Regions from separate parts of the Streptomyces sp. NPDC058576 genome, predicted to be linked through region 3. Evidence: riboswitches for the same ligand, from Rfam matches in the RefSeq annotation. Region 3 holds a riboswitch; each other region holds the start of a gene.
The links. A riboswitch is a leader RNA that binds a small molecule or an ion and turns the genes downstream of it on or off. The one in region 3 is predicted to bind thiamine pyrophosphate.
Positions count from the first base shown of each region.

Region 1: another riboswitch for thiamine pyrophosphate. It lies ahead of thiO (glycine oxidase ThiO); the one in region 3 lies ahead of ACFWRV_RS23695 (thiamine ABC transporter substrate binding subunit).
Region 2: another riboswitch for thiamine pyrophosphate. It lies ahead of thiC (phosphomethylpyrimidine synthase ThiC); the one in region 3 lies ahead of ACFWRV_RS23695 (thiamine ABC transporter substrate binding subunit).

Region 1 is NZ_JBHXPF010000044.1:44,967-54,594, reverse strand. Features, by position in the region: gene thiE (thiamine phosphate synthase) at 1-589, opposite strand, end outside; gene ACFWRV_RS26465 (Rv2175c family DNA-binding protein) at 665-1,030, opposite strand; gene ACFWRV_RS26460 (NAD(P)/FAD-dependent oxidoreductase) at 1,111-2,286, opposite strand; gene ACFWRV_RS26455 (hypothetical protein) at 2,405-2,746, opposite strand; TPP riboswitch at 2,799-2,911, shown strand; gene thiO (glycine oxidase ThiO) at 2,909-4,120, shown strand; gene thiS (sulfur carrier protein ThiS) at 4,117-4,386, shown strand; gene ACFWRV_RS26440 (thiazole synthase) at 4,389-5,183, shown strand; gene pknB (Stk1 family PASTA domain-containing Ser/Thr kinase) at 5,344-7,278, shown strand; gene ACFWRV_RS26430 (deoxyribonuclease IV) at 7,285-8,196, shown strand; gene ACFWRV_RS26425 (sulfite oxidase-like oxidoreductase) at 8,201-8,833, opposite strand; gene bfr (bacterioferritin) at 8,991-9,470, shown strand; gene ACFWRV_RS26415 (bacterioferritin-associated ferredoxin) at 9,475-9,628, opposite strand, start outside.
Region 2 is NZ_JBHXPF010000031.1:74,652-84,279, forward strand. Features, by position in the region: gene ACFWRV_RS21895 (LacI family DNA-binding transcriptional regulator) at 1-248, shown strand, start outside; gene ACFWRV_RS21900 (metallophosphoesterase) at 423-1,604, shown strand; gene ACFWRV_RS21905 (hypothetical protein) at 1,808-2,638, shown strand; gene ACFWRV_RS21910 (DUF805 domain-containing protein) at 2,779-3,135, opposite strand; gene thiC (phosphomethylpyrimidine synthase ThiC) at 3,824-5,644, opposite strand; TPP riboswitch at 5,637-5,770, opposite strand; gene ACFWRV_RS21920 (YibE/F family protein) at 5,841-7,187, shown strand; gene ACFWRV_RS21925 (SsgA family sporulation/cell division regulator) at 7,232-7,669, opposite strand; gene ACFWRV_RS21930 (IclR family transcriptional regulator) at 7,771-8,547, opposite strand; gene ACFWRV_RS21935 (DUF5326 family protein) at 8,935-9,147, opposite strand; gene ACFWRV_RS21940 (cupin domain-containing protein) at 9,305-9,622, opposite strand.
Region 3 is NZ_JBHXPF010000036.1:44,872-54,499, reverse strand. Features, by position in the region: gene rpsB (30S ribosomal protein S2) at 1-814, shown strand, start outside; gene tsf (translation elongation factor Ts) at 914-1,750, shown strand; gene pyrH (UMP kinase) at 1,912-2,688, shown strand; gene frr (ribosome recycling factor) at 2,811-3,368, shown strand; gene ACFWRV_RS23705 (phosphatidate cytidylyltransferase) at 3,368-4,453, shown strand; gene rlmN (23S rRNA (adenine(2503)-C(2))-methyltransferase RlmN) at 4,593-5,699, shown strand; TPP riboswitch at 5,770-5,886, shown strand; gene ACFWRV_RS23695 (thiamine ABC transporter substrate binding subunit) at 5,968-7,065, shown strand; gene ACFWRV_RS23690 (ABC transporter permease) at 7,140-8,792, shown strand; gene ACFWRV_RS23685 (ABC transporter ATP-binding protein) at 8,798-9,628, shown strand, end outside.

The DNA of each region.
Region 1 (9,628 bases), on a different contig from region 3:
CCTCGGTGACGGCCCGGACGACGACGACCCGGCGGGCCCCGGCGTCCAGCACCTGGTCCAGATTGCCCGCGTCGATCCCCCCGATCGCGAACCAGGGCCGCTCTGCGCCGAGGGAGGCGGCGTAGCGCACGAGGTCGAGGCCGGGGGCGTGGCGGCCGGGCTTGGTGGGGGTGGGCCAGCAGGGGCCGGTGCAGAAGTAGTCCACGCCGTCTTGGGCGACGGCGGCGTCGACCTCGGCCTCGGCGTGCGTGGAGCGGCCGATCAGCCGGTCGGCGCCGATGATCGCGCGGGCGGCGGGGACCGGCAGGTCGCCCTGCCCGAGGTGCAGGACGTCGGCCCCGGCGGCGTGGGCGACATCCGCGCGGTCGTTCACCGCGAGGAGCTTGCCGTGCCGACGGCAGGCGTCGGCGAACACCGCGAGGTGCTCCAGCTCCTCGGCGGCCTCCATGCCCTTGTCCCGGAGCTGGATGATGTCGACGCCGGAGGCGAGCACGGCATCGAGGAAGGCGGGGAGGTCACCCTGCCGCTTGCGGGCGTCCGTGCACAGGTAGAGCCGGGCGTCGGACAGCTGCTCGCGAGGCGTGGACATGGGTGGACTCCCCCGTGGTCGTGACGGTGCACGGGCCGCGCCGGGCGGTCCGTGCACCGCTTCCTGTCGTGTCGGTCAGACGGCGAGCGCCTGGGCGCGGCGCTTCACCTCCGTACCGCGATTCTCGCTCAGCGCCTGCGCGGGGGTGCCGGGCAGGGTCGGGTCGGGGGTGAAGAGCCACTCCAGCATCTCTTCGTCGGAATAGCCGTCGTCCCTCAGGAGGGTCAGGGTGCCGGAGAGGCCCTTGACCACCTTGTCGCCGTCGATGAAGGCGGCGGGCACCTGGAGCGTCCGGTTCTCACCACGGCGTACGGCGATGAGCTGGCCTTCCTTGACCAGCTGCCGCACGCGGGTCACCTGAACATCGAGCATCTCCGCGATGTCGGGAAGGTGGAGCCAGGCGGGGACGAGAGCATCGGTCTTTGCGTCAATCTCGGTCACAAGGACAAGCGTGCCATCCCGGACTGACAGCCGGTAGCCGGGCCGACCGTACGGGGGTGTCCGAGGCGGCCCCGGGGCGCTCAGAGGGCGGCGGACTTCAGCGGTACGGCCGGGTCGGCCACCTTCTCCGGGTCGAGGACGGCCCCCGATTCGATGAGCCTGCGTCCCTGGGCGAGGTCGCGCGGACGGCCCACGGCGAGCACGGCGGCCAGCGCGCCGTCGTGCAGCCAGCACACCGACCAGGCCGCGTCCGCCCCGTCGCCGCGCCACAGCAGGGTGTCGGCGTGGGCGTGGTGGCCCGCGTACTGCACGAAGCGGCCGAACTGCTCGGACCAGAAGTACGGGACGGGGTCGTAGACGGGGAGCGGTTCGCCGGTCCCGGCGGCCATGATCGCGGCGGCCGCGGTGCGCGGGCCCTGGAGGGCGTTGTCCCAGTGGTGGACCAGCAGGCGGGTTCCGTAGCGGGCGGAGGGGAAGGAGGCGCAGTCGCCGACCGCGTACACATCGGGCAGCGAGGTGCGCAGCGCGCTGTCGGCGGTGACCGAGCCGTCCAGGCCGAGGACGACCCCGGAGCCGGCCAGCCAGCCGGTGGCGGGGCGGGCGCCGATGCCGACGACCACGGCCCCGGCGGGCAGGGTGCGGCCGTCGTCGAGGACGACGGTCCCCTCCTCGACGCGGTCGACCCGGGCTCCGGTGAGGAGTTCGGCGCCGCTGTCGGCGTACCAGGCGGCCATCGGGGCGGCCACCTCGGCGGGCAGGGTGCCCGCGAGCGGGCGGGCGGCGGCCTCGACGACGGTGACCGCGCAGCCCGCGGCGCGGGCGGCGGTGGCGAACTCCGCGCCGATCCAGCCCGCCCCGACGACGACCACGTCGTGCTGCCGGTCCAGGACGGGCCGCAGCCGGGCGGCGTCGTCGAGGGTGCGCAGCAGATGGACGCCGGGCACGCCCTCGGCGCCGGGCAGGGTGATGGGCTCCGCCCCGGTGGCGAGGACCAGCGCGTCGTAGCGGACCGGGCCGTCGGCGGTGTCCAGCACATGGGCGGCGGCGCGCAGGGCGGTGACGTCCAGGCCGAGGCGCAGGGTGATGTCCAGCGCCTCGAAGTCGATGTCGAAGGCCGAGTCCTCGGCCTTGCCCAGCAGCACGGCCTTGGACAGCGGCGGGCGGTCGTACGGCTGGTGGGGCTCGGCGCCGATCAGGGTGACGGACCCCGCGAAGCCGGCTTCCCGCAGGGCGACCGCGGTCTGCACGCCCGCCATGCCCGCTCCGACGATCACGACGTGCCGGTCCGGGCTCTTCTCCGTCTGGTGCTCGCTCACCCGTCCACCTTAATCACCTGACGAATCGTCAGGAAGGCGGCCGCCGGAAAGACCCTCCTCAGGAGGGCACTTCCTCCACCACGCTCGTTCCGCTGCCCTCCCCCGACTCCCACTGCCACCGCTCCTCCAGCCGCACCCGGCCGTCCGCGAGGTCGACGACCGTGGAGAGGCAGTGCCCGGAGGAGGTCGTTCCGTCCTGCTTGAGCTGCACGTAGCGGAAGTCGAGCGCGTCCCCGTCCCGGGTGCCGACGAGATGGCCGCGGACCACGTCGCCGCCCGTGTAATCGGCCCAGATCCGGCCGTCCCGCTCGTGGTAGGTGAACCGGGTGCGGGTCCCGACCTGGCCGGGGGCCTGGTCGGCGACGGGCGCGAGGACGAGTCCGTCGAGCGATCGGGCCATGGTGGTTGCTCCCCTACTGGGCAGTGGGCGGCGGGGTTTAGGGTGGCCAAGGTAGAACACTCGCGGGAGCCCGGACGCACCGGGCTGAGAGGGAGGCTGGCCGGCCTCCGACCGTACGAACCTGCTCCGGGTCATGCCGGCGAAGGGAGGGGCTGGACACTCATGCGCGTCTCAGGGACAACCTCAGGAGCCTCCGGGAGAGCCTCCGGGTCCGACGTCCTCGTCATCGGGGGCGGCATCATCGGCCTGGTCACCGCCTGGCGGGCCGCTCAGCGCGGGCTGACCGTCACGGTGGCGGACCCCGCACCGGGCGGCGGAGCCGCCCAGGTCGCGGCGGGCATGCTGGCCGCCGTCACCGAACTGCACTACGGCGAGCAGATGCTGCTCGGCCTCAACCTCGCCTCCGCCGCGCGCTATCCGGCGTTCGTCGAGGAGCTGGAGGAGGCGAGCGGCCGGGAGACCGGCTTCCGGACCTGCGGCACGCTGGCCGTGGCGCTCGACTCCGACGACCGGGCGCATCTGCGCGAACTGCACGCCCTCCAGGAGCGTTCGGGCCTGGAGTCGGTCTGGCTGAGCGGTCGTGAGTGCCGCCGCCTGGAGCCGATGCTGGCCCCGGGCGTCCGGGGCGGCCTCCGGGTCGACGGCGACCACCAGGTGGACCCGCGCCGGCTCGCCGCGGCGCTGCTGACCGCCTGCGAACGGGCCGGGGTCGCGCTCCGCCGGACGACCGTCGAACGGCTCACCGTCACCGGGGGCCGGGCCGCCGGGGCGCTGCTCGGCGACGGCACGGACTTCGCGGCCGATCAGGTCGTGCTCGCCGCCGGCAGCCTCAGCGGCCGGCTCGCGGGGCTCCCGCCGGAGCTCGTGCCGCCGGTCCGCCCGGTCAAGGGCCAGGTCCTCAGGCTCACCGTGCCTCCGGCGTACGCCCCCTTCCTCAGCCGCACCGTGCGCGCCGTGGTCCGGGGCGGTCACCTCTATCTCGTGCCGCGCGAGAACGGCGAGCTGGTCGTCGGCGCCACCAGCGAGGAGATGGGCTGGGACACCACGGTCACCGCCGGCGGCGTGTACGAGCTGCTGCGCGACGCCCACGAGCTGGTGCCCGGGATCACCGAGCTGCCGCTGACCGAGACCCGGGCCGGTCTGCGCCCCGCGTCGCCCGACAACGCCCCGCTGCTCGGCCCCACCGCCCTGCCCGGTCTGCTGTTCGCCACCGGGCACCACCGCAACGGCGTCCTGCTGACGCCCGTCACCGGGGACGCGATGGCCGACGCCCTGACCACCGGCGAGCTGCCCGAGACGGCCCGCCCCTTCGCCCCCGGCCGGTTCGAGACCGCCGCCACCGCCGCCCCCGTACTCCAGGAGCAGCCCGTATGACCCAGCAGTCCGCCGCACCGGAAGCCACCGCCGTCCCCGAAGGCCCCGCCGCACCGGAAGCCACCGTTTCCCTCTCGGTGAACGGGGAAGCCCGCACCGTTCCCGCCGGGACCGACCTCAGCGCCCTCGTCACCGCCCTGACCCCGGCTCCCGCCGGGGTCGCCGCCGCCGTCAACGAGAGCGTCGTCCCGCGCGGCCAGTGGGCTGCCACAAAGCTCGGCGAGGGCGACCGCGTCGAGGTCCTGACCGCCGTACAGGGAGGCTGACCATGTCGGACGACGTCTTCACGCTGGGGCCCGCCGCCTTCGGCTCCCGGCTGATCATGGGCACCGGCGGGGCCCCGAGCCTGGAGATCCTGGAGCGCTCGCTGGTCGCCTCCGGCACCGAGCTGACCACGGTCGCGATGCGCCGGCTGGATCCGGCCGTGCAGGGTTCGGTGCTCTCGGTGCTGGAGCGGCTCTCCATCCAGGTCCTGCCGAACACCGCGGGGTGCTTCACCGCGGGCGAGGCGGTGCTCACCGCCCGGCTGGCGCGGGAAGCGCTCGGCACCGACTGGGTGAAGCTGGAGGTGATCGCCGACGAGCGGACCCTGCTGCCCGACCCGATCGAGTTGCTGGACGCGGCGGAGACGCTGGTCGACGACGGATTCGTCGTGCTGCCCTACACCAACGACGACCCGGTCCTCGCCCGGAAGCTGGAGGAGGTGGGGTGTGCGGCGATCATGCCGCTCGGCTCCCCCATCGGCTCCGGGCTCGGCATCCGCAACCCGCACAACTTCGAGCTGATCGTGGAGCGGGCCGGGGTGCCGGTGATCCTCGACGCGGGGGCCGGGACGGCCTCGGACGCGGCGCAGGCGATGGAGCTGGGCTGCGCCGCTGTGATGCTCGCCTCGGCGGTGACCCGGGCCCAGGAGCCGGAGCTGATGGCGGGTGCGATGCGTCACGCGGTGGAGGGCGGGCGGCTCGCGTACCGGGCGGGCCGGATTCCGCGTCGCCACTTCGCCGAGGCGTCCTCACCGGTGGCCGGGCGGGCCGCGTTCGATCCGGAGCGGCCCGCGTTCTGAGCCGGTGGTCGTCGGGGGCGCCGCCCCCGGACCCCCGCTCCTCGAACGCCGGAGGGGTTGGATCGTCCCCGGCGTGCCCCTGTCACGGATCGGCTGCAGAACGGCCCCGGGAATGCCCCGGCCCGTCCGGGGTGTCGGTGGCGGCTCTTAGACTCTCGGGGTGGACACGACCCTCCAGGACCCTCTCGTCGGGCAGCTGCTCGACGGCCGGTATCGCATTGAGGCGCGCATCGCCGTCGGCGGGATGGCCACGGTCTACCGGGCCGTGGACACCCGCCTGGACCGGGTGCTCGCCCTCAAGGTGATGCACCCGGCGCTCGCCACCGACGTCGCGTTCGTCGAGCGCTTCATCCGGGAGGCCAAGTCGGTGGCCCGCCTGGCGCACCCCAATGTGGTCGCGGTCTTCGACCAGGGCGCCGAGGGCGCATACGTCTATCTCGCGATGGAGTACGTGGCGGGCTGCACCCTGCGCGACGTGCTGCGCGAGCGCGGGGCCCTCCAGCCCCGGGCCGCGCTGGACATCCTGGAGCCGGTCCTCGCCGCGCTCGGCGCCGCGCACCGGGCCGGGTTCGTGCACCGCGACATGAAGCCGGAGAACGTCCTGATCGGGGACGACGGCCGGGTGAAGGTCGCCGACTTCGGCCTGGTCAGGGCGGTCGGCACGGCCACCGACACCACCGGTTCGCTGCTGGGCACGGTGTCGTATCTGGCCCCCGAGCAGATCGAGCACGGCACCGCCGACACCCGCAGTGATGTGTACGCCTGCGGGGTCGTGCTGTACGAGATGCTCACCGGCGCCAAGCCGCACACCGGCGAGAACGCCGCGCAGGTCATCTACCAGCACCTCAACTCCGACGTCCCGGCCCCGTCCGCTCTCGTGCCGGGGCTCCCGGTCGCGCTGGACAGCCTGGTGGCGAGCGCGACCGCCCGCAATCCCGAGGTGCGCCCGCACGACGCGGTGCTGCTGCTGGCCGAGGCCCGCGAGGCCCGTGCCGGGCTGACCGACGCCGAGCTGGACTCCGTACCGCCGCAGGCGCTGTCGGACTCCCACGACGGCGCGGACGACCGTACGAGCGTGATCCCGCGGGCCCTCCCGGCGGACGGCGACGGGGCCGGAGTGCACCGCACCAGCCGCCTGGAGATGCCCCCGGCGGGACCCGCCGCGCCGCCCCGGCGGCGGCCAGGCCGGCGCGGCCCGTTCGGCGGGCCGCACCGCAGGCTGGTCATCGTGCTCACCGCCGTCCTGCTGACCCTGGGGATCGGCACCGGCGTCTGGTACATCAACTCCGGCCAGTTCACCCAGGTCCCCTCACTGCTCGGCCAGACCCAGCAGACCGCCGAGAAGCGGCTCTCCGACGAAGGACTCGGGCTCAAGGGTGTCGAGCGGGTCTTCAGCGACACCGTCGAGCGGGGCGAGGTCGTCAGCAGCGACCCCGCCTCCGGCGACCGGATCCGGGGCAACGGCTCGGTGAAGCTCGTCGTCTCGCGGGGCCCGGAGATCGTGCGGGTGCCCGACGTGGTGGGCCGGTCCCTCGCGGACGCCCGGCGCTCCCTGAAGAAGGTGGGCCTGGTCCCCGGGATGGTGACCAGGGAGTTCAGCGAGGACGTGGCGCGCGGCGAGGTGGTCCGCACGGATCCCCGCGCCGGCACCGACCGCAACCCGGACACGGCCGTGGCGCTCGTCGTCAGCAAGGGCGCTCCGATCGACGTCCCGGACGTCACCGGGCTCTCCGCCGAGGACGCCACCGCCGAGCTGGAGGCCGAGGGGCTGAAGGCCGAGGTGCTGCCCGGCCGGGTCCACTCCGCCGAGGACCAGGGAGCCGTCGCCGAGCAGTCCCCCGAGGAGGGCGCCGAGGCCGCCGAGGGCGAGACGGTCCAGCTGACCGTCTCCAAGGGCCCCCGGATGCTGGACGTCCCGGACGTCACCGGCCGGGACGTCGACGAGGCGCGGAGCACCCTGGAGGAGGCGGGCTTCGACGTGAAGGTCGACCGGCCGTTCCTCTCCTTCAGCGACACGATCGCGAGCCAGTCCGTGGACGGCGGCGGACAGGCCCCCGAGGGTTCCACGATCACCATCGAGACCAAGGGGTTCTAGCACCGCATGCGCCATCCGGAGAACGTCGTGCGCAACCCGGTGGGCGGGCATGTCCCCGTGGCCGGCGGCCTGGCCAAGGTCGGCCTGGAGTACGCGCGTGAGCTGGCGGCGGAGACCGTGCAGGTCTTCGTGGCCAACCCCCGCGGCTGGGCGACGCCCGTCGGGAACCCGGCGCAGGACGAGCTGTTCCGCGCCGAGTGCGCGGCGGCCTCGATCCCGGCGTACGTGCACGCCCCGTATCTGATCAACTTCGGCTCGCACACCGAGGCGACGGTGGAGAAGTCCGTGGAGTCCCTGCGCCACTCGCTGCGGCGGGCCCGGGAGATCGGTGCGCTGGGCGTGGTGGTGCACACCGGTTCGGCGACCGGCGGGCGGCCGCGCAGCGAGGCGCTGGCCCAGGTGCGGGAGCACATGCGGCCGCTGCTGGACGAGCTGACCCATGACGACGATCCGGATCTGCTGCTGGAGTCGACGGCCGGCCAGGGCTTCTCGCTCTGCTCGCGGACCTGGGACTTCGGGCCGTACTTCGAGGCGCTGGACTCCCACCCGAAGCTGGGGATCTGCCTGGACACGTGCCACATCTACGCCGCCGGGCACGACCTGACCGGTCCGACGGGGATGCGGCAGACGCTGGACCTGCTGGTGGAGACGGTCGGCGAGGGGCGGCTGAAGCTGATCCACGCCAACGACTCCAAGGACGTCGTGGGCGCCCACAAGGACCGGCACGAGAACATCGGCGCCGGTCATATCGGGGCGGAGCCGTTCGCCGAGCTGTTCGCCCACCCAGCGACCGAGGGCGTACCGCTGATCATCGAGACGCCCGGCGGCAAGGAGGGGCACGCGGCGGACGTGGCCCGGCTGAAGGAGCTGCGGAAGACCCGTCAGGGTCTTTCGGCTGATGCGAACGAGAAGCCCTAGGGCTTCACAGCTCCGGGCCGTCCCCGGGCTCCTCCTGGTAGGAGTAGCGCTGCTCGCCCCAGGGGTCACCGATGTTGTGGTAGCCGCGCTCCTCCCAGAATCCGCGCCGGTCCGCCGTCATGTACTCGACGCCCCGGACCCATTTCGGGCCCTTCCAGGCGTACAGGTGCGGGACGACGAGGCGGAGCGGGAAGCCGTGTTCGGCGGTGAGGAGTTCGCCGTCCTTGTGGGTGGCGAAGAGGGTGCGCTCGGAGGCGAAGTCGTCGAGGCGCAGGTTCGATGAGAAGCCGTATTCCGCCCAGACCATCACATGGGTGGCGTCGGGGGCGGGCGGTGCGAGTTCGAGGACCGTACGGGCGGGGATTCCGCCCCATTCGGCGCCGATCATGCTGAACTTCGTCACGCAGTGCAGATCGGCGACGACCGAGGAGAACGGCAGCGCGGAGAAGTCCTGGTGGTTCCAGCAGTGCTTGTCGCCGTCGGCGGTGGCCCCGAAGACCCGGAACTCCCAGCGGTCGGGCTTGAACTTGGGAACGGGCCCGTAGTGGGTGACCGGCCATCCGCGCTGCAGTCGCTGTCCCGGCGGAAGCTCGGACTGCTCTGTCTCGCGATGTTCCCGGCTTTCCGGCTGACCCATGCCTCCATGGTGACAGACAGGCAGGGGTGGTCATGACCAGGGAGGACCCCACCGGGGCAACTCGTACTAAGCATGCACTTACTGGACGGCCGCTGGGCGCGGTGCGAGGATCTGGCCAACTTGCCAGATCGATCACCGGTTGGAAGGAGCCTTTGCCATGCAGGGCGACCCCGAGGTCCTTGAGTTTCTCAATGAGCAGCTGACCGCCGAATTGACTGCCATCAACCAGTACTTCCTGCACGCGAAGATGCAGGAGAACTTCGGCTGGACGAAGCTCGCCAAGTACACCCGGGCCGAGTCCTTCGACGAGATGAAGCACGCCGAGATCCTGACCGACCGGATTCTGTTCCTGGACGGACTGCCGAACTACCAGCGGCTGTTCCATGTACGGGTGGGTCAGACGGTCACCGAGATGTTCCAGGCGGACCGGCAGGTCGAGGTGGAGGCGATCGACCGGCTCAGGCGGGGTATCGAGGTGATGCGTGGCAAGGGCGACATCACGTCCGCGAACATCTTCGAGTCGATCCTGGAGGACGAGGAGCACCACATCGACTATCTCGACACCCAGCTGGAGCTGGTCGAGAAGCTCGGTGAGGCGCTCTACATCGCCCAGCTGATCGAGCAGCCGGAGAGCTGACCGCTCAGGCCGCGTCGGAGAGGCGTACGTCCCGGACAGCGCCTGCGGCGATCGCTGCCGCCACCGGGTGCGCGAGGGGGGCGGTGGCAGGCTCCTGCCGCTGGTCGAGCAGCTCACGGCGGGAGCAGTCGCCCCGGCCCAGGAGTGCCTGGATGCGG
Region 2 (9,628 bases), on a different contig from region 3:
TGCTGCTGGTCTGCTGCAGCGAGTCCACGGTGTACGCGGCGACCGAGCCGCCCATCACGACGCTCTCGCTGAAGCCGCGCCGGATCGGCACGGCCGTCGTCCAGCTCCTCATCGACGCCATCGAAGGCGTCGAGCACGACGGGCCGGTGGAGCAGGTCATACCGACGGAGCTCATCGTCCGGACCTCCTCGCAACGCCGCCCACCGCGCACGACGGTCAGCGCGCCGCGCTCCCCCAGCGGGGATTGATCGGCTCTTTTCGGACCAATCGGCCGGTGAACCGTGAGTGCGCCCGGATTCACCACCCCTGGTGCGTCACACAGATCGATCCGCATTCCTATGATGGGCGCACGACACCGCGGACCACCTCTACCAGGCAAGGCCCGTCAGGTGTACGGCGGCGCGACGGTGGTGGAGGGGTCGATGACTCAGGGGGCCGGTCAGGAACCCGTGGTGCGGACGGCGACGTTGCGTGACTTCCGGGTTCCGCCGTACGCGCAGACACCCGTGCCACCGCAGGCGCAGGTGGCACCTCCTTCCACGGTGCCACCGCGTGCGCCGGAGGCGCATCCGGCGGCGCCGGGCGCGCCCGTGCCACCGCCCGGCGCATCCGTGCCGCCGCACGCCCCCGCACCGCACCGACCGCCGCACCCCGGGAACGCCGTCGTGGGCGACGAGCAGCCGGAGGGCTACACGCCGACCGAGCGTGACCTCCCGGTCATCCGCCGCGGCGACACCGTCCAGGTGCAGTCGCTCACCGAGCCGCGCCCCGTGTCCGACGACAGCCGCGGCCCGCTCTTCGTCGTCGGCGACGTCCACGGCTATCTGGCCGAGCTGATGGCCGCCCTCGCCGAGCAGGGCCTCATCGACGCCGACGGGAACTGGGCCGCGGGCAACGCCCGGCTGTGGTTCCTCGGCGACTTCACCGACCGCGGCCCCGACGGCATCGGGGTCATCGACCTCGTCATGCGGCTCTCCGCCGAGGCGGCGGCGGCCGGCGGCTACTGCAAGGCCCTGATGGGCAACCACGAACTGCTGCTGCTCGGCGCCAAGCGGTTCGCCGACACCCCCGTCAACTCCGGGGCCGGCACCGCCACCTTCCAGGCCGCCTGGCTGCTCAACGGCGGCCAGAAGACCGATATGGAGCGCCTCCAGGACGTCCACCTCCAGTGGATGTCCCGGCTCGACGCGGTCATCGAGGAGGACGGGCATCTGCTGATGCACTCCGACACGACGGCCTACCTCGACTACGGGTCCACGATCGAGGACGTCAACGACACGATCACGGCCATTCTCACGCGCAACGACGCCGACGAGTGCTGGGACCTCTTCCGCAAGCTCACCAAGCGGTTCGCCTTCCGTGACGAGGGCGGAGCCGACGCGGTGCGCGAGCTGATGGCGACGTACGGCGGACAGCGCGTCGTCCATGGTCACAGCCCTATTCCGTATCTCCTGGGCGAGGCCGGACCGGAGGAGGGCGAGGACAGCTCGGGGCCTGTGATCAACGGGCCGCACGTCTACGCCGACGGCCTCGCCATCGCCATGGACGGCGGAGTGACCATGGCCGGAAAGCTGCTGGTGGTGCAACTCCCGCTGCATGACTGACCGTCGGCGGGGAAGGCGCTTCAGGTTCCGCCCGCGCCGACCTCGCCGATCGCCGGACCCGTCACCGGGCCCAATTCTGGAAACACCCTGTCACCCCGTGCCGTGAGCGCTCTACCATCGGCCTATCAGTGGCAGGCTCTCCTCCGTTTCCGCCCGATCGCCCGGTCCACGCGGGCAGCCGGGCACCGACGGAGCATCGGGGGATGCAGATGACAAGCGCTCCGCACCTGCTGGCCGAGGACGGACCCGAGTACGAGCGGATCCTGGGCGACGCACTGCGCCACGCTCACGAACGCCCGGACCTGGAGGGCGTCGGGGACCGGCTCAACACCGAACAGCTGCGCACCATGGCGCTCGGCGCCACGGCGCTGATCACCGCGGCCGCGGCCACCGAGTACGAGCACTACGTCAAGGCCCGCGGCGAGCTGCGCCGGGCGCCGGCCGCCGAAGGAGCCGACGGGCTCCCGGGCCTGGACGGGCCGCAGAGCACGGCGGCCGGATCGGGCGCCGGCGTAGGCGCGGTCATCACGGTCCTCACTCCGCTGCTGGCCGGCACCGCGGCCGTCATCTTCCTGCTCGTCGGCTACCTGCTCAGGGCCGTCAGCCCGTCGCTGACGTTCGGCCGCTCCATGGTCACGGCCGGATGGTTCTTCGCCTGCGTCGCCGCCGCGGCGATCCTGGTCGCCGCGGTCGGGCTGCTCGTCACCGCCCTCCGCAACGGCGCGACGTCCCTGGCCGCCGAGGAAGAGGAACAGGAGCTTCCGGAGGAGGTGGCGCGGGCCAGGGAGGCGTGGCGCCACGCCCTGCTGGAGCGCGGCATCCTCCCGTTCCTCCGGGACGCCCTGGCCGACCCCACCGCGGGGCCCGCCGCGCGAACCCCGCACCGTTCGCCCAACCGCATCCCGAAGGTCGGCTACAGCAGACCGGACTTCTCCGGCCCGGACGACGGCCCGGCGGCCGGCCCCCGGCCGACCTTCACCAGCCCCGATTTCACGAGCCCGGACTTCGGCGGCCCGGAGCACCAGCCGGACTGAGACCGGCGCGGACCGCGGTCTCCGGTCACCGCCACGGGTGCGGACTCCTCCGCGTTCCGGCTCCCGGACACGCCGCGGGCCGGGGCGGCAAGTGCCGCGCCCGGCCCGGGAGATGCTCCGGAAGGAACCGGAGCGGTGGATCAGATGGCCTGCGGAGCCAGCTTCGGGTTGACGCCGTGCTGGTTCGTCTCCGGCTTGCCCTCCGAGGCGAGGAAGACGATCAGGACGATGGCGCCGACCAGGGGGATCAGCGCGATCAGCAGCCACCAGCCCGAGCGGCCGGTGTCGTGCAGGCGGCGCACGCCGACCGCGAGCGACGGGATGATGATCGCGATGGCGTAGATGTAGGACAGGAACTCCGCGCCGATCAGGCCACCGATGATCGACAGCACCAGGCTGATGACGAAGCTGATGAGCGTGAACATCCAGTACTCCTTGCGGCGCGCACGTCCGCTGAAGCCTGCGTAGTTCTTGAGTACTGCCAGGTACCAGTTCATGGTGAATCCCCTCCCCGGGCCCCCGTTCGGGGCCGCCAACTTTCAGCCAAGCAAGCCGGAAAGTAAGCCACAGATAAGGAACGGGTCAAGCCCAGTTGACGCAACGGGGAAACGTACATCCAGCTGCCACACGACTGTGTCCATACTGTCGCTTAACAAGACAGCGAAACGACACAAAGACCAATGAAACAACCCACTTTGATCAATCGGCGCAGAACGCCCGCGGGTTACTGACGTCAGAATCACGGTGTAGAGCCTGGTCCGGGGTCCGGAGGAGGACATGGTCCCCCACTACCTCACCTTCGAGGCCACCAACACCGGCCGGAGGAAGATCCTCACCGCCTGCATGGCCGACAGCGACCTCGCGTCCGCCGGTCCTGCGGAGCCGGGCGACATCATGCGCGTCCGGTGGGACGCCGACGAGGACGGCGTCCTCGAACTGCCCGCCACACTGGCGTCCGTACGACGGGGCAGCAGGGCCGACCTCGCGGGCCTGGATCTCGGCCTCAACGAGAACGAACGGCGCGGCTTCCCGTACTACGTGTCGGTCGGAGTGCAGCATCCACCTGGTGACGGACGACGGCGACAAGCCGTTCGCGATGGGTTTCGCGGAGGCGGACCGGCCGGGCCTGGTGGCCTGGCGGGCCCCCCTCCGCTGAGGCCGCCGGTTTCCGCCGGCGGCCGCGGGTCAGTCGGCGATCGGCAGGTAGACCCGGTTGCCGGCGGCCGCGAACTCCCTCGACTTCTCGGCCATGCCCTCCTCGATCTCCTCCTGCGAACCGCCGTGCTGACGGCGGATGTCCTGGGAGATCTTCATCGAGCAGAACTTCGGCCCGCACATCGAGCAGAAGTGCGCCGTCTTCGCCGGCTCGGCGGGCAGCGTCTCGTCATGGAACTCCCGGGCCGTGTCCGGGTCGAGGGCCAGGTTGAACTGGTCCTCCCAGCGGAACTCGAACCGCGCGTCCGAGAGCGCGTCGTCCCACTCCTGCGCGCCCGGGTGCCCCTTGGCGAGGTCGGCCGCGTGGGCGGCGATCTTGTAGGTGATCACGCCCGTCTTCACGTCGTCCCGGTTGGGCAGCCCCAGGTGCTCCTTGGGCGTGACGTAACAAAGCATCGCCGTGCCCCACCAGGCGATCATCGCAGCGCCGATGCCGGAGGTGATGTGGTCGTAGGCGGGCGCGACGTCCGTGGTCAGCGGGCCGAGCGTGTAGAACGGCGCCTCCTCGCAGATCTCCTGCTGGAGGTCGATGTTCTCCTTGATCTTGTGCATCGGGACATGCCCGGGACCCTCGATCATGGTCTGTACGCCGAACCGCTTGGCGATCGTGTTCAGCTCGCCGAGCGTCCGCAACTCCGCGAACTGCGCCTCGTCGTTGGCGTCCGCGATCGACCCGGGGCGCAGTCCGTCACCGAGCGAGTAGGTGACGTCGTACGTCGCGAGGATCTCGCAGAGCTCCTCGAAGTGCTCGTAGAGGAACGACTCCTTGTGGTGCGCGAGGCACCAGGCCGCCATGATCGAGCCGCCGCGCGAGACGATGCCGGTCTTGCGACGGGCCGTCAGCGGAACATACGGCAGGCGCACGCCGGCGTGCACCGTCATGTAGTCCACGCCCTGCTCGGCCTGCTCGATGACGGTGTCCTTGTAGATCTCCCAGGTCAGCTCCTCGGCCCGGCCGTCGACCTTCTCCAGGGCCTGGTAGAGCGGGACGGTGCCGATCGGCACGGGGGAGTTGCGCAGCACCCACTCGCGGGTGGTGTGGATGTTGCGGCCGGTGGACAGGTCCATGACCGTGTCGGCGCCCCACTTGGTCGCCCAGGTCATCTTGTCCACCTCCTCCTCGATGGAGGAGGTGACGGCCGAGTTGCCGATGTTGGCGTTCACCTTCACCAGGAATCGCTTGCCGATGATCATCGGCTCGATCTCGGGATGGTTGACGTTGGCGGGCAGCACCGCCCGGCCCTCCGCGATCTCCTCGCGGACGACCTCGGCCGCCACGTTCTCCCGGATCGCCACGTACTCCATCTCCGGGGTGATCTCCCCCCGGCGGGCGTACGCGAGCTGAGTGACGGGGCGCCCGTCGCGGCTGCGGCGCGGCTGGCGCGGGCGGCCGGGGAAGACGGCGTCGAGGTTGCGCAGTCCGCCGCGCGGCGAGGTGTGCTTGAGCCCGTCGTCCTCGGGGCGGGCCGGGCGGCCCGCGTACTCCTCGGTGTCTCCGCGGGCGATGATCCAGTTCTCCCGCAGGGGCGCGAGGCCGCGGCGGACATCGGTGTCGATTCCGGGATCGGTGTACGGCCCCGACGTGTCGTACAGCGTCACGTCCTTGCCGTTGGTGAGGTGCACCTGTCGGACCGGCACCCGGAGGTCCGGGCGCGAGCCCTGGACGTACCCCTTGTGCCAGCCGATGGACTTCCCGGCCTCGTCGTTCGGCGTCCCGGCGTCCGGCGTCGTGCCGTCCGGCGTTCCGTCGTTCTGTTTCGAGGCAGGCGTGCGTGCGTCCGCTGTGGTCATGAGACCTACTCCCTACGCCGGCATTACCCGGTAACAGGTTCGGCGGTCGGCGCAGCGTGTCCCGTACGGATGTACGGCGATCAGCGCCCTCTCAGCCCGGTGCTCCGAGCTCCCGCGTGTGCAAAGGTGCCTCCACGCTAGCGTCCTTTCCGGCGAGCTGACCAGAGGGCCCTCCTGTTCTTGCGATGATCGCCCCGTGACCTCCCCCCAAAACGACCCCGCGTCCCAGCCGCCCCAGGGCCACACCCACGGCCACACCCACAGCCACGGGCCGGCCGCCCCGGTCTCCCGGCACCTGCGCAAGGTCATCGCCGCCGTACTGATCCCGTTCGCCACGGCGGTCGTCGTCGGCCTGATCGCGTTCTGGCCCGGCGGCGTTCCCGACCACGAGCGCACCGGCGTCGGATTCGACCGGCAGACCCAGGACGGCAAGGTCGTCCAGGTGGTCCAGGTCGACTGCGCGGACGTCAACGCCGCGCAGGTGCCCCCGACCGGCGACACCTCCACGCCCTCGGGGCGGGAGGCCGTCAACGAGCAGGAAGGGGAGTGCGCGAAGGCCACCGTCGAGGTGACCAGCGGCGACGACAAGGGCCGCAGGTTCGTCGAGGTGGTCCAGCCGGACGCGCCCCGCCAGCTGAAGGAGGGTCAGGGCGTGGTCGTGGCGTACGCGCCCGACGCGCCGCGCGACCTCCAGTACTCGGTGACCGATGTGAACCGGAAGGTCCCGATGGCGCTGCTGGCCGGGATCTTCGCCCTGGCGGTGGTCCTGGTGGGCCGGATGCGCGGGGTGATGGCGCTGGTGGCGCTGGCCGTGTCGTTCGCCGTGCTGACCCTGTTCATCCTGCCGGCGATCCTGCAGGGCTCGAATCCGCTGGTCGTGGCGGTGATCGGGGCCAGCGCGATCATGCTGGCGGCCCTCTACCTGTGCCACGGGGTGACGGCCCGTACGTCGGTCGCGGTCATCGGCACGCTGATCTCACTGCTGCTGATCGGGCTGCTGGGCTCCCTGTTCATCGGGTGGGCGAGCCTGAGCGGCAACACGGACGACAACACCGGCCTCATCCACGGCCTCTACCCGGACATCGATATGAGCGGTCTGCTGCTGGCCGGCATCATCATCGGTTCACTCGGGGTGCTCGACGATGTGACGGTCACCCAGACCTCCGCCGTCTGGGAACTGCACCAGGCGGACCCGGAGATGGGTTGGAAGGGGCTGTACCGGGCAGGTATCCGGATCGGAAGGGACCACATCGCCTCCGTGGTCAACACCCTGGTGCTGGCGTACGCGGGCGCGGCGCTGCCGCTGCTGCTGCTCTTCTCCATCGCCCAGAGCAGTGTGGGGACGGTGGCCAACAGTGAGCTGGTCGCCGAGGAGATCGTCCGCACGCTGGTCGGGTCGATCGGCCTGGTCGCCTCGGTGCCGGTGACCACGGTGCTCGCCGCGCTCGTCGTCTCCGCGGACCGCGCGGGGTCGGGCGGCGCGCAGGCGGCCACGGCCGCACCCACGCGGACCGGCCGGGGCCGTCGCCGTAAGACGGGGTGACGGGGCGTCGGGACGGGGCCACGGGGCATCGGGTGCGCGCCCGGTCAGCCGGCGTTCTGCTCCTCGGCGAGGATGCGGCCGAGCGCATCCTCCAGGTTCCCGTCGAAGTCACCGAGCGTGTGCTCCTGACCGAGCGGCACGAGCTTGTCCGTCCGGTCGAGAAACGCCACCAGCGGCGCCGTCCCCGCCCGGAACAGCGCGCGATCCGCGCCGACCTGAAGCCGGATGTGCACATCGCTGAGTCCCTCGGGCTCGGTCGGGCCGATGTGCACATCTCCGTCGCCGCTCGGGCTGTTGAGCCCGTCCAGCAGCAGTTCGCGGCCGAACGCCCAGGTCACAGGGGCATCGCCGGGCAGATGGAACGTCATCCGGATGGCGTACGGATCGCCGACCTCGTACCGGAGCTCCACCGGAATACGGAACGAGAGCTCCTCGGAGACGAGGAAGCTCATCATGACCTCTGCTTGAACCGACTCGCGCATCGTTCAACCCCGCAGTAGATGAAACTGGCCAGGAATGATCCCCCATGGCCCTATTGACGCCATCGTGGTGCACGCGATAGCAGATCACAAGGAGTGATTTTTCAGATACTGATAGAGAACACGAACGAACGCAAGAGGCTGGCGACTTCGCCACGTAGCTGTTCGACTGCGGGCAGCAACCGATCTTCCCGGTCCAGGGGTACGGAAATGGCCATCGCCGCAATGGTGGCACCGGCCGTGACCGGAATCGCGGCGCAGACGGTCCCCAGTGCGTACTCCTGGCGTTCGATGACCGGTTCACCTCGTCGGAGGGTGCGCAGCCGTTCCAGCAGCGTGGCGCGATCTCGCACTGAGTAACGGGTGAGGGGACGTACGGGGTGCCGGTCGAGGTGGTCCTCGCGGGCCCTCTCGTCGAGTTGGGCGAGCAGACACTGGCCGATGGCGTGCGCGTGGGCGGTCTCCCGGAACGAGGCCCACTCCTCCACCGCCGGGATGTCGGGAGCGTCCGCGACCGCGATCAGATCGATCTCGCCGTCGCAGTAGACGGCGCAGTACACCGGCGCCCCGATGACGTCCCGCCAGCGGTCGAGGGAGTCGGCTACGGAGGTGAGGCGCGGGCGGCTCCTGACGGCGGGCGCGGCGGTCAGGTTCTCGGCGGCCGCGCCGAAGAGGAAGACACCGTTCTCGCGGCGGAGATAGCCCTCGTGGGTGAGGGTGCGCAGCAAGTGGTACGCGGTCGGCAGCGGAAGCCCCGCCTCGCGCGCCAGTTGCTTGGCAGGCGCCCCGTCCCGATGGGCGCCCACAGCCTCCAGCAGCCTCAACGCCCGCTGAACCGAACCGATCAACGTCGGGACAGCGGTGCTCGATGCCGTGGTCAAAGGTCACCCCCAGGCATGGTGACGGGCCGTCGGCCCTCCCGTGGGGGCCGCCCCCACGGGCCTGCCGCGATCCCGAGGACCGGAGGGGACCGAAGATCCGGTGACCCGTGACCGGCGAGGACCGGTCCGGGCGCCGGCGATCGGAGGCCAACGACCGGACTGTCGTACCCAGGACCGATCAGGCGATCGATATGGTGACGGAAGGTCACATTCCGGATGGCGGCAGCGGTTTGCCACTGTATCGGCCGGCTGCGGCAGACGGGTGGTTTCCTCCGGGACTTAGCTCTGCTGGGCTAATCCTCCCGGGCCGGAGCCGAACGTGCGGCTTCCCGTGGGCCCGGGCCGGACGGAGCGGACCGGTCCCCGCGCCGGCCCGCGGTCCGTGTACTACCAGTCACCGCGCGAGGACGACGACGACATGAACTTGCGGACGACGAAGATCAGTCCGCCGACCAGGACGACGAAGATCAGCGCCTTGAAGAGCAAGCCGACCACGAAGCCGACCACGCTGGCGATCAGACCGCCGAACACGAAGATCGCAATGACGGGCACCGCGATCCACTTCACCCACCAGGGCATTCCCGCGAATATCTCCCGCACGGCCATCGCCTCTACCTCGTCTCTCTGAGTCCTTGCCTCGATGCTAAAGGCGCGACGGGCCCCGCCGGGGCGGGGCAGCCCTTGAAGACCCCTGATCTCGCCCCTAGGGATCCCCGAGGAGGACGCGCGCTCCCGGCAGGTGCGGGGAACAGGCGCCTCAGCCCTCCGGCGGCGAGAACACGACCATCACCCGCAGGTCCTCGGTGATGTGGTGGAACTTGTGAGCCACACCCGCGGGAACGTAGACGACACTTCCCCTGCCGACCTGCGTCGTCTCCATCCCCACCGTGATCGACGCACGCCCGCTGACGACGAGGTAGACCTCGTCCTGCTGGTGCGGCTGCTGCGGATCGAGCTCTCCCGCGTCCAGCGCGTACAGGCCGACCGACATGTTGCGCTCCCGCACGAACTGCAGATAGGCGCCGTCGTTGGCGGCCCGCTCCGCCTCCAGCTCGTCCAGTCTGAATGCCTTCATGGCTGT
Region 3 (9,628 bases):
CATCGACCTGCTCCAGTCGCTGTCGTACATCGACCGCGCCTACGAGTTCGTCAAGGAGACCGTCGCCCACGGCGGCTCCATCATGTTCGTGGGTACGAAGAAGCAGGCCCAGGAGGCCATCGCCGAGCAGGCGACGCGCGTCGGCATGCCGTACGTCAACCAGCGTTGGCTCGGTGGCATGCTCACCAACTTCTCCACCGTCTACAAGCGCCTTCAGCGTCTGAAGGAGCTCGAGCTCATCGACTTCGAGGACGTGGCCGCCTCCGGCCTCACCAAGAAGGAGCTCCTGGTCCTCTCGCGTGAGAAGGCCAAGCTGGAGAAGACCCTCGGTGGTATCCGCGAGATGCAGAAGGTGCCCAGCGCCGTCTGGATCGTCGACACCAAGAAGGAGCACATCGCCGTCGGTGAGGCGCGCAAGCTCCACATCCCGGTCGTCGCGATCCTCGACACCAACTGCGACCCCGACGAGGTCGACTACAAGATTCCGGGCAACGACGACGCGATCCGCTCCGTCACCCTGCTCACCCGCGTGATCGCCGACGCCGTCGCCGAGGGCCTCATCGCCCGTTCCGGTGCCGCCACCGGTGACTCCAAGCCGGGCGAGAAGGCCGCCGGCGAGCCGCTGGCCGAGTGGGAGCGCGACCTGCTCGAGGGCGACAAGAAGGACGAGACCGCGGCTGCCGCCGAGGTCCAGTCCTCCGCCGAGACCGAGAAGGTCGCCGACGCCGAGAAGCCGGCCGAGGCCGTCGCCGAGGCCGAGGCCGAGGCCGCTGTCGAGGCCCCGGCCGCCGACGCGGACGCCGAGAAGGCCTGACACCCGTCCCGGTCAATGACGGCGGGGGCCGACGCCACAAGCGTCGCCCCCGCCGTTCACCCGTAGATCTTTCAGACTTCGAGAGAGACATACAGACTCATGGCGAACTACACCGCCGCTGACGTCAAGAAGCTCCGCGAGCTCACCGGCGCCGGCATGATGGACTGCAAGAAGGCGCTCGACGAGGCCGACGGCAACGTCGACAAGGCCGTCGAGGCGCTCCGTATCAAGGGCCAGAAGGGCGTCGCCAAGCGCGAGGGCCGCTCCGCCGAGAACGGTGCCGTCGTCTCCCTCGTCTCCGAGGACCAGACGTCCGGCGTTCTGCTCGAGCTGAAGTGCGAGACGGACTTCGTCGCCAAGGGTGACAAGTTCCAGACCGTCGCCAACACGCTCGCCGCTCACGTCGCCGCGACCTCCCCGGCCGACATCGACGCGCTGCTCGCCTCCGAGATCGAGGCCGGCAAGACCGTCCAGGCGTACGTCGACGAGGCCAACGCCAACCTCGGCGAGAAGATCGTCCTGGACCGCTTCGCGCAGTTCACCGGCGAGTACGTCTCCGTGTACATGCACCGCACCATGCCCGACCTGCCCCCGCAGATCGGCGTTCTGGTCGAGCTGGACAAGGCCGACGCCGAGCTGGCCAAGGGCATCGCGCAGCACATCGCCGCCTTCGCCCCGAAGTACCTGTCCCGCGAGGACGTCCCGGCCGAGCTCGTCGAGGCCGAGCGCCGCGTCGCCGAGGAGACCACCCGCGCCGAGGGCAAGCCCGAGGCCGCCCTCCCGAAGATCGTCGAGGGTCGGGTCAACGGCTTCTTCAAGGAGGCCACCCTCCTGGGCCAGCCGTACGCGCTGGACGCCAAGAAGTCCGTCCAGAAGGTCCTGGACGAGGCCGGTGTCACCCTGAAGCGCTTCTCGCGCATCAAGGTCGGCATCTGAGTCCGTCCGGGCGAACAGCGCCGGACCCGATAGGGTCTGGTGCAGTCGACGGCCGCACTCACGCCGGACGACCGCAGATCTGACGAGGAGGCCATTGCCGCTGTAGGGACACCAGACCCACCGGCAATGGCCTTCTTCGTATGTGCACGAGGAGAATTTCCATGGACAAGGGCGCGGACGCCATTCAGGCCGACGGCAAGGGCGACGACGACAAGGGTTCCGGGCGCTTCATGCTGAAGCTCTCCGGTGAGGCATTCGCCGGCGGCGGCGGTCTCGGCGTCGACCCCGACGTCGTGCACACCATTGCCCGCGAGATCGCCGCCGTCGTACGCGACGGCGCCCAGATCGCGGTGGTCATCGGAGGAGGCAACTTCTTCCGCGGCGCCGAGCTCCAGCAGCGCGGCATGGACCGGGCCCGGTCCGACTACATGGGCATGCTCGGCACCGTCATGAACTGCCTGGCGCTCCAGGACTTCCTGGAGAAGGAGGGCATCGACTCGCGCGTCCAGACCGCCATCACCATGGGCCAGGTCGCCGAGCCGTACATCCCGCTCCGTGCCGTACGGCACCTGGAGAAGGGGCGCGTGGTGATCTTCGGCGCCGGTATGGGCATGCCGTACTTCTCCACCGACACCACCGCCGCGCAGCGCGCCCTGGAGATCGACGCCGAGGCGCTGCTCATGGGGAAGAACGGCGTGGACGGGGTCTACGACTCCGACCCGAAGGCCAACCCCGACGCGGTGAAGTTCGACGCACTGGAGTACGGCGAGGTGATCGCCCGCAATCTGAAGATCGCGGACGCCACCGCCATCACGCTCTGCCGTGACAACCAGCTCCCGATCCTCGTCTTCGAGCTGACGACCGAGGGCAATATCGCTCGCGCGGTCAAGGGTGAGAAGATCGGCACGCTCGTGAGCGACGAGAGCACCCGGGCCTGACGGCCCCCCAGGATGGACAACGGCCTGCCGGTCGGACACCGTGCAGGTGAGGACGCGACGCAGGACCCGCAGGGCGCGGCGATGACGACGCCGGGCCCACCCAAGACACGCAGGAGCACGTGGTGATCGAAGAAATCCTCCTCGAGGCCGAGGAGAAGATGGAGAAGGCCGTTGTCGTCGCGAAAGAGGACTTCGCCGCGATCCGTACCGGCCGCGCGCACCCGGCGATGTTCAACAAGATCGTCGCCGACTACTACGGCGCGCTGACCCCGATCAACCAGCTCGCCTCGTTCTCGGTTCCCGAGGCGCGGATGGCCGTCGTGACGCCGTTCGACAAGACCGCGCTGCGCAACATCGAGCAGGCGATCCGCGACTCCGACCTCGGCGTCAACCCGAGCAACGACGGCAACATCATCCGGGTGACGTTCCCCGAGCTCACCCAGGACCGCCGCAAGGAGTACATCAAGGTCGCCAAGACCAAGGCCGAGGACTCCAAGATCTCGATCCGCTCCATCCGCCGCAAGGCCAAGGAGACCCTCGACAAGCTCGTCAAGGACAAGGAGTCCGGCGAGGACGAGGTGCGCCGCGCCGAGAAGGAGCTCGACGACACCACCGCGAAGTACGTCGCACAGGTGGACGAGCTGCTGAAGCACAAGGAAGCCGAGCTGCTCGAAGTCTGATGAACGACTCTTCCTGGGGCGCCCCGCAAGGAGCCGGTTACTGGGGCACGCCCGAGATGAGGGCTGCCCCGGCGGGTCCTGCCCACGATGTGCATGGCGCCCAGCAGACTCGGCCCATGCCCAACGTGCCGGACGTTCCCGACGCAGGTAGAGAAACAGAGAGCCGCGACGACCGGGACAGGGATGCCGCTCACGTCAGCGGCCCCCTGTTCCGTGACGAGATGCCGCAGGAGCCCATGTCCACCCCGCTGCCGCCCCCGCCGCAGAAGAAGCGCGCGGGGCGGGATCTCCGCGCCGCCATAGGGGTCGGCGTGGCTCTCGGCGCCGTCATCGTCGCCTCGCTGTTCATCGTGAAGGCCGTCTTCATCGGCGTCATAGTGATCGCCGTCGTCGTCGGCCTCTGGGAGCTCACCTCTCGCCTCCAGGAACGCAAGAGCATCAAGGCGCCCCTGATCCCCCTGGCCGTCGGCGGAGCCGCCATGGTCATCGCCGGGTACGCCCGGGGCCCCGAGGGCGCCTGGATCGCCATGGCCCTGACCGCCCTCGCGGTGCTGGTCTGGCGGATGACCGAGCCACCCGAGGGGTATCTCAAGGACGTCACGGCCGGGGTCTTCGCGGCGTTCTACGTCCCCTTCCTGGCCACCTTCGTCGCCCTGCTGCTGACGGCGGACGACGGGTCGTGGCGGGTCCTGACCTTCCTCGTCCTCACCGTGGTCAGCGACACCGGGGCGTACGCGGTCGGCTGGCGCTTCGGCACGCACAAGCTCGCCCCGCGCATCAGCCCCGGCAAGACCCGCGAGGGCCTGCTCGGCGCGGTCGCCTTCGCGATGGTCGCCGGCGCGCTCTGCATGGAGTTCCTGATCGACGGCGGCGCCTGGTGGCAGGGTCTGCTGCTCGGCTTCGCGGTCGCGGCCAGCGCCACCCTGGGCGACCTGGGCGAGTCCATGATCAAGCGGGACCTCGGGATCAAGGACATGGGCACCCTGCTCCCCGGCCACGGCGGCATCATGGACCGGCTGGACTCGCTCCTGCCGACCGCCCCGGTGGTGTGGCTGCTGCTCGTGCTGTTCGTCGGCTCCGGCTGAGCGGCACCCCACCACGGGACCTCGTTTCCTGAGCGCCACCGCACCCGGGACCCGGTCCCACCTGCACGTTCCACGAGTGAGGGTCCTCGTCCACAGGGCGGCGGGCCCTCACCCGTCTGTCTGCGACACTGGATGAACCATGCCTAAGCCCGGAGAACTCACTTTCGTCGCGCCCCGCGGAGCCAAGAAGCCGCCGCGGCACCTCGCCGACCTCACGCCCGCCGAGCGCAAGGAAGCGGTCGCCGCGGCCGGCGAGAAGCCGTTCCGCGCCCAGCAGCTCTCGCAGCACTACTTCGCGCGCTACGCGCACGACCCGGCGGAGTGGACCAACATCCCGGCGGCGTCGCGGGAGAAGCTCGCCGAGGCGCTGTTCCCCGATCTGATGTCCGTGATCCGGCACATCAGCTGCGACGACGACACCACGCGCAAGACGCTGTGGAAGCTGCACGACGGGACGCTCGTCGAGTCCGTCCTGATGCGCTATCCGGAGCGCGTCACGATGTGCATCTCCTCGCAGGCCGGCTGCGGAATGAACTGCCCGTTCTGCGCCACCGGGCAGGCCGGCCTCGACCGCAACCTGTCGACCGCCGAGATCGTGCACCAGATCGTCGACGGAATGCGCGCCCTGCGCGACGGCGAGGTGCCCGGCGGCCCCGCGCGGCTGTCCAACATCGTCTTCATGGGCATGGGCGAGCCGCTCGCCAACTACAACCGTGTGGTCGGCGCGATCCGCCGCCTCACCGACCCGGAGCCGGACGGTCTCGGCCTCTCGCAGCGGGGGATCACCGTCTCCACCGTGGGCCTCGTCCCGGCGATGCTGCGCTTCGCCGACGAGGGCTTCAAGTGCCGCCTCGCCGTCTCGCTGCACGCCCCGGACGACGAGCTGCGCGACACCCTGGTCCCCGTCAACACCCGGTGGAACGTGCGCGAGGTGCTGGACGCCGCCTGGGAGTACGCGGAGAAGTCCGGCCGCCGGATCTCCATCGAGTACGCCCTGATCCGGGACATCAACGACCAGGCCTGGCGTGGCGACCTGCTCGGCCGGCTGCTCAAGGGCAAGCGGGTGCACGTCAACCTGATCCCCCTGAACCCCACGCCCGGCTCCAAGTGGACCGCCTCGCGACCGGAGGACGAGAAGGCGTTCGTCGAGGCCATCGCGGCCCATGGCGTGCCCGTCACCGTGCGGGACACCCGGGGCCAGGAGATCGACGGGGCCTGCGGTCAGCTGGCGGCCTCCGAGCGCTAGCCTCCCCCGGGCGCCGGCCTCCCCGGTCGGCCGAAAACCGCCGGTGTACCCTGGGCCCGAAATCAACTTCATATTCCGACAGGGGAGCGCCACAGCGCTGAGAGTGCGGCACCAAGGACAGGTTGGCCGCAGACCCTCTGAACCTCGCCCGGGTCATTCCGGGTAGGAAGTTCGGACCTTACTCAAGCTGTTGCGCCCTGCCCGCTTCCGGTTCGCCGGACAGCGGGCGGGGCCGCGTCTCTTCCTGGTCACCTCCAGGAGGAATCACATGAACACCACCACGAAGTACGCGGCGACCGCGCTCGCCGCGGCGCTCGGCGTCACCGTGCTCGCGGGCTGCGGCGGCGACGACGGCCCGTCGGGCTCCGGGGCGTCCAAGGGCAGCGCCTCGAAGACCGTGACCCTGGTCAGCCACGACTCCTTCAACGTCTCGGACGAGGTGCTGAAGGCGTTCACGAAGGAGACCGGCTACACGGTCAAGACCCTCAAGAGCGGCGACGCCGGGGCCGCGCTGAATCAGGAGATCCTGACCAAGGGCTCCCCGCGCGGCGACGTCTTCTTCGGCGTCGACAACACCCTGCTCTCCCGCGCCCTCGACAACGGTCTGTTCACCGCGTACGAGGCCAAGGGCCTGGACCGCGTCGCGGCGGACACGCAGACCGACGACAAGCACCGGGTCACGCCCGTCGACACCGGTGACATCTGCGTCAACTACGACAAGAAGTACTTCGCCGACAAGAAGCTCGCGCCGCCGAAGACCTTCGCGGACCTGCTGAAGCCCGCCTACAAGAACCTCCTCGTCACGGAGAACGCGGGCAGTTCCTCGCCCGGTCTCGGCTTCCTCCTCGGCACCGTCGCCGCCGAGGGCGAGGACGGCTACGAGGCGTACTGGAAGAAGCTGAAGGCCAACGGCGTGAAGGTCGTCGACGGCTGGGAGCAGGCGTACAACGAGGAGTTCTCCGGCTCCGCCGGCGGCAAGAAGGCCAAGGCCGACCGGCCGCTCGTCGTCTCCTACGCCTCCAGCCCGCCCGTCGAGGTGCTCTACGCCGACCCGCGGCCGAAGGAGGCCCCCACCGGGGTCGCCACCGGCACCTGCTTCCGGCAGACCGAGTACGCCGGACTGCTGACCGGGGCGAAGAACGAGGAGGGCGGCAAGGCGCTGCTGGACTTCCTCATCAGCAAGACGTTCCAGGAGGACATGCCGCTGAACATGTTCGTGAACCCGGTCGTGAAGGACGCCGAGCTGCCGGAGCTGTTCACGAAGTTCGGTGAGACCGTCGAGACGCCTCCCACCGTCGCGCCCGAGAAGATCTCCGCCAACCGTGAGCAGTGGATCCAGTCGTGGCAGTCGCTGGTCCTGAAGTAGGGATCGAGGAGAAGGCCGCCCGGCCCGCCGGCCGCGGGTCCGGGCGGCGCGGAGCCGCGGTGCGGCTCGGCCTGATGGCCGTGCCCGTCGCGTTCTTCGCGCTGTTCTTCGCCTACCCCGTGACCGCGATCGTCGGCCGCGGGCTCAAGGCGGGCGGCGACTGGCAGTTCGGGCGGATCGGCGAGGTGCTGGCCCGCCGGGACATCCTCGACGTCCTCTGGTTCACCACCTGGCAGGCCCTCGCCTCGACCGCGCTCACTCTGCTGATCGCCCTGCCCGGGGCGTATGTCTTCGCACGGTTCGACTTCCCGGGCAAGCAGGTGCTGCGGGCGGTCGTCACCGTGCCGTTCGTGCTGCCCACCGTCGTCGTCGGCACCGCGTTCCTGGCGTTGCTCGGGCGTGGCGGGCTCCTCGACGAGGTGGGGGGCGTCCGCCTCGACACCACCGTGTGGGCGATCCTGCTGGCCCATGTCTTCTTCAACTACGCCGTGGTCGTCCGCACGGTGGGCGGGCTCTGGTCCCAGCTCGACCCGCGTCAGGAGGAGGCCGCCCGGGTGCTCGGGGCCGGGCGGTTCGCGGCCTTCCGCCGGGTGACGCTGCCCGCCCTCGCCCCGGCCGTCGCCGCCGCCTCGCTGATGGTCTTCCTCTTCACGTTCACCTCGTTCGGCGTCGTGCAGATCCTCGGCGGACCGGCGTACTCCACCTTGGAGGTGGAGATCTACCGGCAGACCGCGCAACTGTTGGACCTGCCGACGGCCGCCGTGCTGACCCTGGTGCAGTTCGCCGCGGTCGGCGCGATCCTCGCCGTGCACGCCGCGACCGTACGCCGCCGGGAGCGGGCCCTGAAGCTGGTCGACCCGGCGCAGACCTCCCGCCGGCCGCGCGGCGCCGGGCAGTGGGCGCTGCTCGGCGGCGTCCTGCTCACCGCGCTGCTGCTGATCCTGCTGCCGCTCGGCGTGCTGGTGGAGCGCTCCGTCGACGGAGCCGCCGGAGCCGACGGAGCCGACGGAGCCGACGGAGTCGGGGGTTACGGCTTCGGCTACTACCGGGCCCTCCAGTCGGCCGGTTCCGGCGGCTCCTCCACCTTCCTGGTCCCACCGCTGGAGGCCGTCGGCAACTCCCTCCAGTACGCGCTCGTCGCGACGCTCATCGCCCTCGTCGTCGGCGGGCTCGCTGCGGCGGCCCTGACCCGGCGGGCCGGCCGGCTGGTCCGCGGCTTCGACGCGCTGCTGATGCTGCCGCTCGGGGTGTCCGCCGTGACCGTCGGCTTCGGTTTCCTGATCACCCTGGACCAGCCGCCGCTCGACCTGCGGACTTCCTGGATCCTGGTCCCGCTGGCCCAGGCGCTGGTCGGCGTCCCCTTCGTCGTACGGACCATGCTGCCCGTGCTCCGCGCGGTCGACGACCGCCTGCGGGAGGCCGCCGCCGTGCTGGGGGCATCTCCGCTGCGGGCCTGGCGGGAGGTCGATCTGCCGCTGGTGCGGCGGGCGGTGCTGGTCGCGGCGGGCTTCGCCTTCGCCGTCTCCCTCGGGGAGTTCGGCGCCACCGTCTTCATCGCGCGGCCCGACAATCCGACCCTGCCGGTCGCCGTGGCCCGGCTGCTGGGCAGGTCGGGGGAGCTCAACTACGGGCAGGCGATGGCCCTGAGCACGATTCTGATGCTCGTGTGCGCGGTGTCGCTGCTGCTTCTGGAGCGTATCCGCACCGACCGATCCGGGGAGTTCTGAACGACATGCTGAGCTTGCGGGCAGCCACCGTACGGTTCGGGAAGCGGGCCGCGCTGGACGCGGTCGACCTGGAGGTCGCCGACCACCGGATCGTCTGCGTCCTCGGCCCCAGCGGCAGCGGGAAGTCCACCCTGCTCCGGGCCGTCGCCGGGCTCCAGCCGATGGACGGCGGCCGGGTGCTGCTGGCCGGACAGGACCAGGCGGGCATCCCGGTGCACCGGCGCGGCCTCGGCCTGATGTTCCAGGACCACCAGCTCTTCCCGCATCGCGATGTCGGCGCCAATGTCGCCTTCGGGCTCCGGATGCACGGCGTCGGAAGCGGCGAGACGAACGACCGGGTCCGCGAACTGCTGGAGCTGGTCGGCCTGCCCGGAGCCGAACGCCGCGCGGTCGCCGCCCTGTCCGGCGGCGAACAGCAGCGCGTCGCCCTGGCCCGCGCCCTCGCCCCGCGTCCCAAGCTGCTCATGCTGGACGAGCCGCTCGGCCAGCTCGACCGGAGCCTGCGCGAACGGCTCGTCGTCGAACTGCGCACGCTCTTCCAGGAGTTGGGCACCACCGTGCTGGCCGTCACGCACGACCAGGGCGAGGCGTTCGCGCTCGCCGACCGGGTCGTCGTGATGCGGGACGGCCGGATCGCGCAGGAGGGCAGCCCGCTGGACGTCTGGCAGCGCCCCGCCTCGGCGTTCGTCGCCCGCTTCCTCGGCTTCGACAACGTCACCGGGGCGACCGTGACCGGACAGGCCGCGGCCACCGCCTGGGGCAAGGTCCCGGTGCCCGAGGGCTCCCCCCAGGGCGAGGTCGATCTGCTGGTCCGGCCCGCCGGGGTCCGGATCGGC